2 regions of the Faecalibacterium sp. Marseille-Q4137 genome follow, and region 2 is predicted to be linked to the other one. Evidence: a T-box and tRNA genes for the amino acid it is inferred to sense, from the RefSeq annotation. Region 2 holds a T-box; the other holds one or more tRNA genes.
The links. The T-box of region 2 lies ahead of tyrS (tyrosine--tRNA ligase). A T-box ahead of a tRNA ligase gene usually reads a tRNA of that ligase, here a tRNA-Tyr.
Positions count from the first base shown of each region.

Region 1: it encodes a tRNA-Tyr, which carries the amino acid that the T-box ahead of tyrS (tyrosine--tRNA ligase) is inferred to sense. The anticodon was not compared.

Region 1 covers NZ_JAFREK010000028.1:31,459-34,872, reverse strand. Annotated here, with positions in the region: gene J3353_RS11380 (plasmid recombination protein) at 1-1,207, shown strand, start outside; gene J3353_RS11375 (hypothetical protein) at 1,225-1,404, shown strand; gene J3353_RS11370 (DUF6061 family protein) at 1,503-1,754, opposite strand; tRNA gene J3353_RS11365 (tRNA-Tyr) at 1,908-1,993, opposite strand; gene J3353_RS11360 (sodium:alanine symporter family protein) at 2,108-3,414, opposite strand, start outside.
Region 2 covers NZ_JAFREK010000001.1:96,240-99,653, reverse strand. Annotated here, with positions in the region: gene tyrS (tyrosine--tRNA ligase) at 1-1,197, opposite strand, end outside; T-box leader at 1,264-1,516, opposite strand; gene recN (DNA repair protein RecN) at 1,551-3,227, opposite strand; gene J3353_RS00505 (arginine repressor) at 3,246-3,414, opposite strand, start outside.

The DNA of each region.
Region 1 (3,414 bases), on a different contig from region 2:
GGCCGTTGGCAACACTCAGCAGCACAACGAACGCGAAAAAGACAGCTATCGAAACCCCGACATTCTTCCCCACCGCGCCGAATGGAACGTTCATTTCAAGAAACCCACTGCCAGCTACACCGACCTATTCGCCCAACTGGAAACCGCTGGTACGATTTCAACGCGCGGCCTGAAGCCGGATGCCACCCATTATTGCGAGCTTGTCTTTGATGTCAACTCGGCCTATTTTGACAATCACGGTGGCTACGAGTTCGCCAAGCAGTTCTATGAGGATGCCTACAAAGCAGCCGTTCAAATCGTGGGTGGTGAGCAGTATATCCTCTCGGCAGTCATGCACGCTGATGAGATCAACCGTGCCATGACCGAAGCACTAGGCAGGGAGGTCTACCACTACCACCTCCATGTGGTCTATGTACCTGTGGTGGAAAAGCAGATCCTCTGGTCGAAACGCTGCAAGGATAAGGCACTGGTCGGCACAGTCAAGGAGACCGTCATACAGGTCAGCCGGAGCAAGAAGTGGGCTTCCAAGCCCCTGCTGGACGATGCCGGAAAGCCTGTCCTGCAAAAGAACGGCAAGCCCGTGCTGAAGAAGTCGTACAGTGTCCTGCAAGACGATTTCTTCAACTATATGCGCAGCGCCGGGTATACCGATGTAGAGCGCGGTGAGCGTGGCAGCACTGAAGAACACCTGACCGTCACCCAATTCAAAGTCCAGCGGGAGCAGGAACGTCTGGACACCCTTACCGCCCAAGCCGACCAAAAGGCGCAGTCGCTTGCCAAAACCAGTCAGACCCTCTCCAAAAAGGAGAAGGAACTTGCCGCTGTGCAGAAAAAGGCCACGCTCACAAAAGAAGCCCTCATTCATGCGCGTGATCTGGATTATATCGGCAAGCGCACCTTCCTCGGCAACTACTCGCTGACCGAAGAAGAATTCTCCAAGCTGAAAAAACAGGCCGACCACGGCTATATGATGGATGTGGAGAACCGCCGCTTGAAAGAAGAACTTTCCACAGCCAAAAAGGAAGCCATTTATTGGAGCAACAAGTACCACGACCTGTGGTACGATGTAAAGCCCTATCTGGATGCTCTCCACCGTGCGCCCGAACTGGTGCGCAGCTTTCTGGAAAAGATTCTTGCCCCCAAGCAGGAGCGTACCATAAATGTGCCGCAGCGAAACCGCAAGCGTGGGCAGGATATGGAACTTTGATTTTCGGAGGACACTATTTGAGCAAAAAGAAAAAGTCTGTAAACAAGTCCGGCTACCCGGATGAAGCGATCAAGTCGCTGGCACGTTGTTTCTATCCTTCCATGGTTGAGTTTTTCAACAGCGAGGAAGGCCAGCGTGAATACGAGGAATGGCTGAAAGAGCAGGAAGCTCTACAAGCCTTGCCTGTTGCCGCATAAAAACAGCAGGACGCTCCCAGTAAAGGGAACGCCCTGCCTTATATAGATGTATCTCACCGAGGTGTGTCCAGTTGGGCACACCTCTTATTTTTTTGTCCTTAATCTTCTAGCCCATGGCTCCCGGCTGCATTTTTCAAATATTCCTCTGGGTCGCCATTCAAAATCAAGTCCGCATAGCCCAGCGGGTCATTGTAGATGAGGTAGTCCAGTTCTGTTTGCTGCGCCATGGTAACATCCAGTGCATCCTCGACCCCGGTGCAGTCGATGGAGATTTTGCGCCCATCTTGGAGCAGCAGTTCCACGCACCCGGTATCCATGTTAAACGAACAAGCTCTTGCATCGTACTTCATCATCGTGTCCTCCAAACTCTTGTTGTGTGGTTACGGTCTATGACAAGGCATCGGAGTTTTGCGCCGTCCACGGGAGCCTTCGTTGTTGTACCCGAAGAAAACGAAAAATCCGAACCCTTCTCCAATCGGAAACAGGTTCGGATTTTTCTTGTTTGGTGGGCGCGGGTGGATTCGAACCACCGAAGCTGAAAAGCAGCAGATTTACAGTCTGTCCCCATTGGCCACTCGGGAACACGCCCAGATTCTGTTCACGTCCGTTGCCGGACGACTTGTTTATTTTATCAGACTGCGGGCGATTTGTCAACTACTTTTTTCGGATTTTTGCAGCTTTTCTGCGGAAGCTGTCGGCAGGGTCAGTTTTGGGTCAGATGTTTCCGGCGCTCGTAATCCCGCAAGGCGGCAATGGCTTCGCCGGACATGGGGTAGAGGGCAATGAGATTGAATATGGTCATCAGGCCGATGCCCACGTCGCCCAGGTCCCACACCACGGTATAGGCTTCCAGACCGCCCACCATCAGCATGACAAGGGCCAGCACTTTATAGGCCGTCTGCCAGCCCCAGCGGTCGCCAAAGAGGTACGCCACATTGGAGCGGGCATAGAACAGGATGCCGATGAAGGTGGAGAAGCTGAACAGCGCCAGCGTGACGGCAATGAACACCACGCCAAAGCTGCCCAGATGGTACTGTGCCGCTGCCTGCAGCAGGTCCATGCCGGTCAGCCCAGTGGTGACATTTGCGGGAGCCAGCAGCATCATAAAGGCAGTGCAGCTGCAGATGACCACCGTGTCGATCAGGACACCCAGTGCCTGCACAAAGCCCATCTTCACGGGATCATCGCAGGAGGCAGCCGCTGCCGCACAGGGGGCCGAACCGCTGCCTGCCTCATTGGAGAACAGGCCGCGCTTGACACCGTTCATCAGCACCGCGCCAAAGCCGCCCGCGGCCACCTGCCGCAGGCCGAAGGCTTCCGAGAAGATGCGGCCCAGCACAGCGGGCAGCTGGCGGAAATTTACCGCAATGATGATGACCGTCATCACGAAATAGCAGACCGCCATGATCGGCACGATAACATCCAGGCTTTTCACGGTGGCATCTTTGCGCAGGACAATGACCGCCGAGAGCACCACCAGCACCACCGTGGTCACGATGGGCGGGATGGAGAACGCATTGGCAAAGGCAGAGCTGACCGAGTTGCTGATGACCTGGCTGATGCCGCACCAGCAGATGAGGCCCGAAATGGCAAACAACACCGCGATGATGGAATGACGCAGCTTTTTGCCCCGCTTGCGCTCGGCCAGCACATGGATGTAGTAGGCCGGGCCGCCGCGCTGACCGCCATAGAGCGGGTCGGGCTGCCGGTACTTCTGGGCCAGTGTGGATTCCACAAAGGAGGTGGAGGCCCCCAGCAGGGCCGTGACCCACATCCAGAACACCGCACCGGCACCACCGGCAGACACTGCCGCCACCACGCCCACCAGATTGCCCATGCCTACCCGGGTGGCCGTGGAGACGATGAGCGTCTGAAAAGAGGAAAGGCTGTCCCTGCTCTGGTTCTTTTCGCAGACAGCGGCGATCATATCCCGGAACAGCCGCACGGGCAGCAGCCGGGTGCGCAGGGTGAAGAACACGCCTGCCGTGAGCAGCAGCACCGCCATCAGCG
Region 2 (3,414 bases):
GATCTTCTTGCCCTTCTTGATGACGATACCGTTCTTCAGCTGATCAGCGGTAAAGCTGACAGTGGGAGCAGCTACCTTTTCACCATCCACCAGGACACCGCCCTGCACGACCAGGCGGCGGGCCTCGCCGTTGGAAGCGGCCAGACCGGCCTTGACCATGAGGGTCAGGATGCCGATGGAGCCATCGGTCAGATCCGCTTCGGTCAGCTGAGTGGAGGGCATGTGCTCAGTGTCGGCAGCACCGCTGAACAGGGCACGGGCAGCGTTCTGGGCCTTCTCAGCCTCTTCCTCGCCGTGCACCATTTTGGTCAGCTCGTAGGCCAGGATCTCCTTGGCCTCGTTCAGACGCTGATCCTTCCAGGTGCTCATCTCATCGATCTGCTCCAGCGGAAGGAAGGTCAGCATCCGGATGCACTTCATCACGTCAGCATCGCCGACATTGCGCCAGTACTGGTAGAACTCAAAGGGACTGGTCTTGTTGGGGTCGAGCCAGACCGCATTGCCTGCAGTCTTGCCCATCTTCTTGCCCTGAGAATCGGTCAGCAGGGTAATAGTCATCGCGTAGGCATCCTTGCCCAGCTTGCGGCGGATCAGCTCAGTGCCGCCCAGCATGTTGCTCCACTGGTCATCGCCGCCAAACTGCATGTTGCAGCCGTAGTGCTGGAACATGTAGTAGAAGTCGTAGCTCTGCATGATCATGTAGTTGAACTCGAGGAAGGACAGGCCCTTCTCCATGCGCTGCTCATAGCACTTGGCGCGGAGCATGTTGTTGACGGAGAAGCAGGCACCCACATCACGCAGCAGCTCAACATAATTCAGGTTCAGCAGCCAGTCGGCATTGTTCAGCATCAGAGCCTTGCCCTCAGAGAAATCGATGAACTTCTCCATCTGCTTCTTGAAGCAGGCTGCATTGTGAGCAATATCCTCCTTGGTCAGCATTTTGCGCATATCGGTACGGCCAGAGGGGTCACCGATCATGGTGGTGCCGCCGCCGATCAGGGCAATGGGCTTATTGCCAGCCATCTGCAAGCGCTTCATCAGGGTCAGGGCCATAAAATGGCCTGCAGTCAGGCTGTCTGCAGTGCAGTCAAAGCCAATATAGAAAGTGGCCTTGCCGTTGTTGATGAGGTCAATGATCTCATTGTCGGTGATCTGGGCTACCAGACCGCGAGCCTGCAGTTCTTCGTAAAGGGTCATGGGATTATCCTCCTGTTTTATCGGGCAGAGGACAAAAGAAAACGCCCCCTGCCAAAAATGAATTTGGCAGAGGGCGAGAAAATCGCGGTACCACCTCTGTTTGCCGCCCCCTCACGGAAACGGCCTCACGAGTGCGCCCCACAGAGATGGGATACACTCCTGCGTTTGTAACGCTCGCACGCGGCACAGCCTACTAGCCAAAGCATTCAGCCTGCAACTCCGGGAGGTATTTCCCCTGTTGTTCTGCACACCCCTTGCACCAACCGGGGTCTCTCTGGGCAGACACTAACAAGGTACTTGTTCCCTTCAACGTCTTTCAACAAAAATCAGTTTAGCACAAATCAGCAGGGTTGTCAATCACCGGTTTCATGCTCGGCCAGCCCCAGCATCTCTCTGGCATTGGCACGGGAAAGCTCCGTGACATGGTCACCAGAAATGATATGCGCCAGTGCGTCCACTCTTCCCTCGGTATCCAGCGGGTGGATCTCGGTATAGGTTCGCTCATTCGTGATATTCTTCTGGATAAGCAGATGGCAGTCGGCCAGTGCAGCGATCTGCGCTGTGTGGGTGATGCAGAGGATCTGGTGATCTTTTGCGCTCTGTTTGAGCACCTCACCGATGCGGCTGGCCGCCTTGCCGGATACGCCGCTGTCGATCTCATCGTAGATGACCGTAGGCACTGCGTCCTTATCGGCCATGGCATTTTTGATTGCCAGCGTGATACGGCTCAGTTCACCGCCGGAAGCGATTTTTGCCAGCGGCTTGGGATCCTCACCGGGGTTTGTGGAAATATAAAACTCCACGCTGTCCTGGCCATGGCTGGCCAACGGGCCGCGGGTATGGCGCAGGGTCATGCGGACACCGGGCATGTTCAAAAAATCCAGTGTGCCGGAGATGCGCCTGTTCAATTCCTCAAAGGCTTTCAGGCGGGTCTGGGTCAGCACCTCGGCCTTATCCCGGGCAAGTACATAGAGCCGATGCTTTTCAGCCTGCAGATGCTCTGTCCGCTCCTGTGAGAATTGGATGCGGTCCAGCTCTTCCCTTGCCTGCTGTCCAAAGGCGATGATATCTTCCACAGTATCACCGTATTTTCGCTTGAGCTTGTAGATCAGATCCATCCGCTGTTCGATCTCATCCAGCTCTGCATCATTCGTCTCGTAGCCCTCCAGCCGCCCGATCAGGTCAGCAGAAAGGTCTTTTGCGGTGTAATAAAGATCCAGCAGCTGTCCGGCGGCAGCAGAAAGGCCGCTGTCCAGTTGGGCGGCTCCATCGATCGCATTGGAGGCTTCCCCCAGCAGATCAACGGCACCCGGGGCATCATCTCCGCCCGAAAGCAGCGCATAGCTCTGGGAGATGCGCTCCCGGATGGTGGAGGCATTTGCCAGCACCTTACGGCGGGCCATCAGCGTCTCCTCTTCGCCTGCGGTCAGGCTGGCATCCTCGATCTCCTGTACCTGATAACTCAGCAGATCGATCTTTCGCTGTTTTTCACCCTCATCGGTGATGATGGCATCCAGCTCCTTTTTGACCTTGATAAGCTCCCGGTAAACAGCATAATACTCCTGATACACCGCCCCGTTCTGGGCGTAGGCATCCAGGATACCCTCATGGCGGGCCGGGTTCAACAGGCCTACGGAATCGTGCTGGCCGTTGATGTTGATGAGCCCACCGCACAGTTCCCGCAGAATGGCTGCTGTGGCAGGCATTCCGTTGATGCGGCAGGTGCTCTTGCCCTCGGCAGTGATCTCACGGCTCAGGGTCAGCGCTTCTGAGCGCTCATATCCTGCCTTTTCCAGGCTGTCCAGCACTGCAGGCGGAACATCATCAAATGCCGCCCGGATGACTGCTTTTGCAGCCCCCGTGCGCACCAGATCCTTGGAGGTGCGGTTGCCCAGAATGGCATTGATGGAGTCAATCAGGATAGATTTGCCCGCACCGGTCTCGCCGGTAAGGACATTCAGGCCCTTCTCAAAATGCACGTTGGCCTTCTGGATGACTGCAACATTTTCAATTTGCAGACTGCTCAACATGTTCGTTCTCTCCTGCCTTTATTTCTGCCCGATGTAATGCCCAAGCTCGGTGCAAATGGTCTTTGCGTCCCGCTCTGAGCGGGCCACGATCAGAAAGGTATCGTCACCAGAAAGGGTGCCGACCACATTTTTCCACTTGAGTGCGTCAAACACCTCGCAGGCCGCATTGGCCATGCCAGAGTAGCAC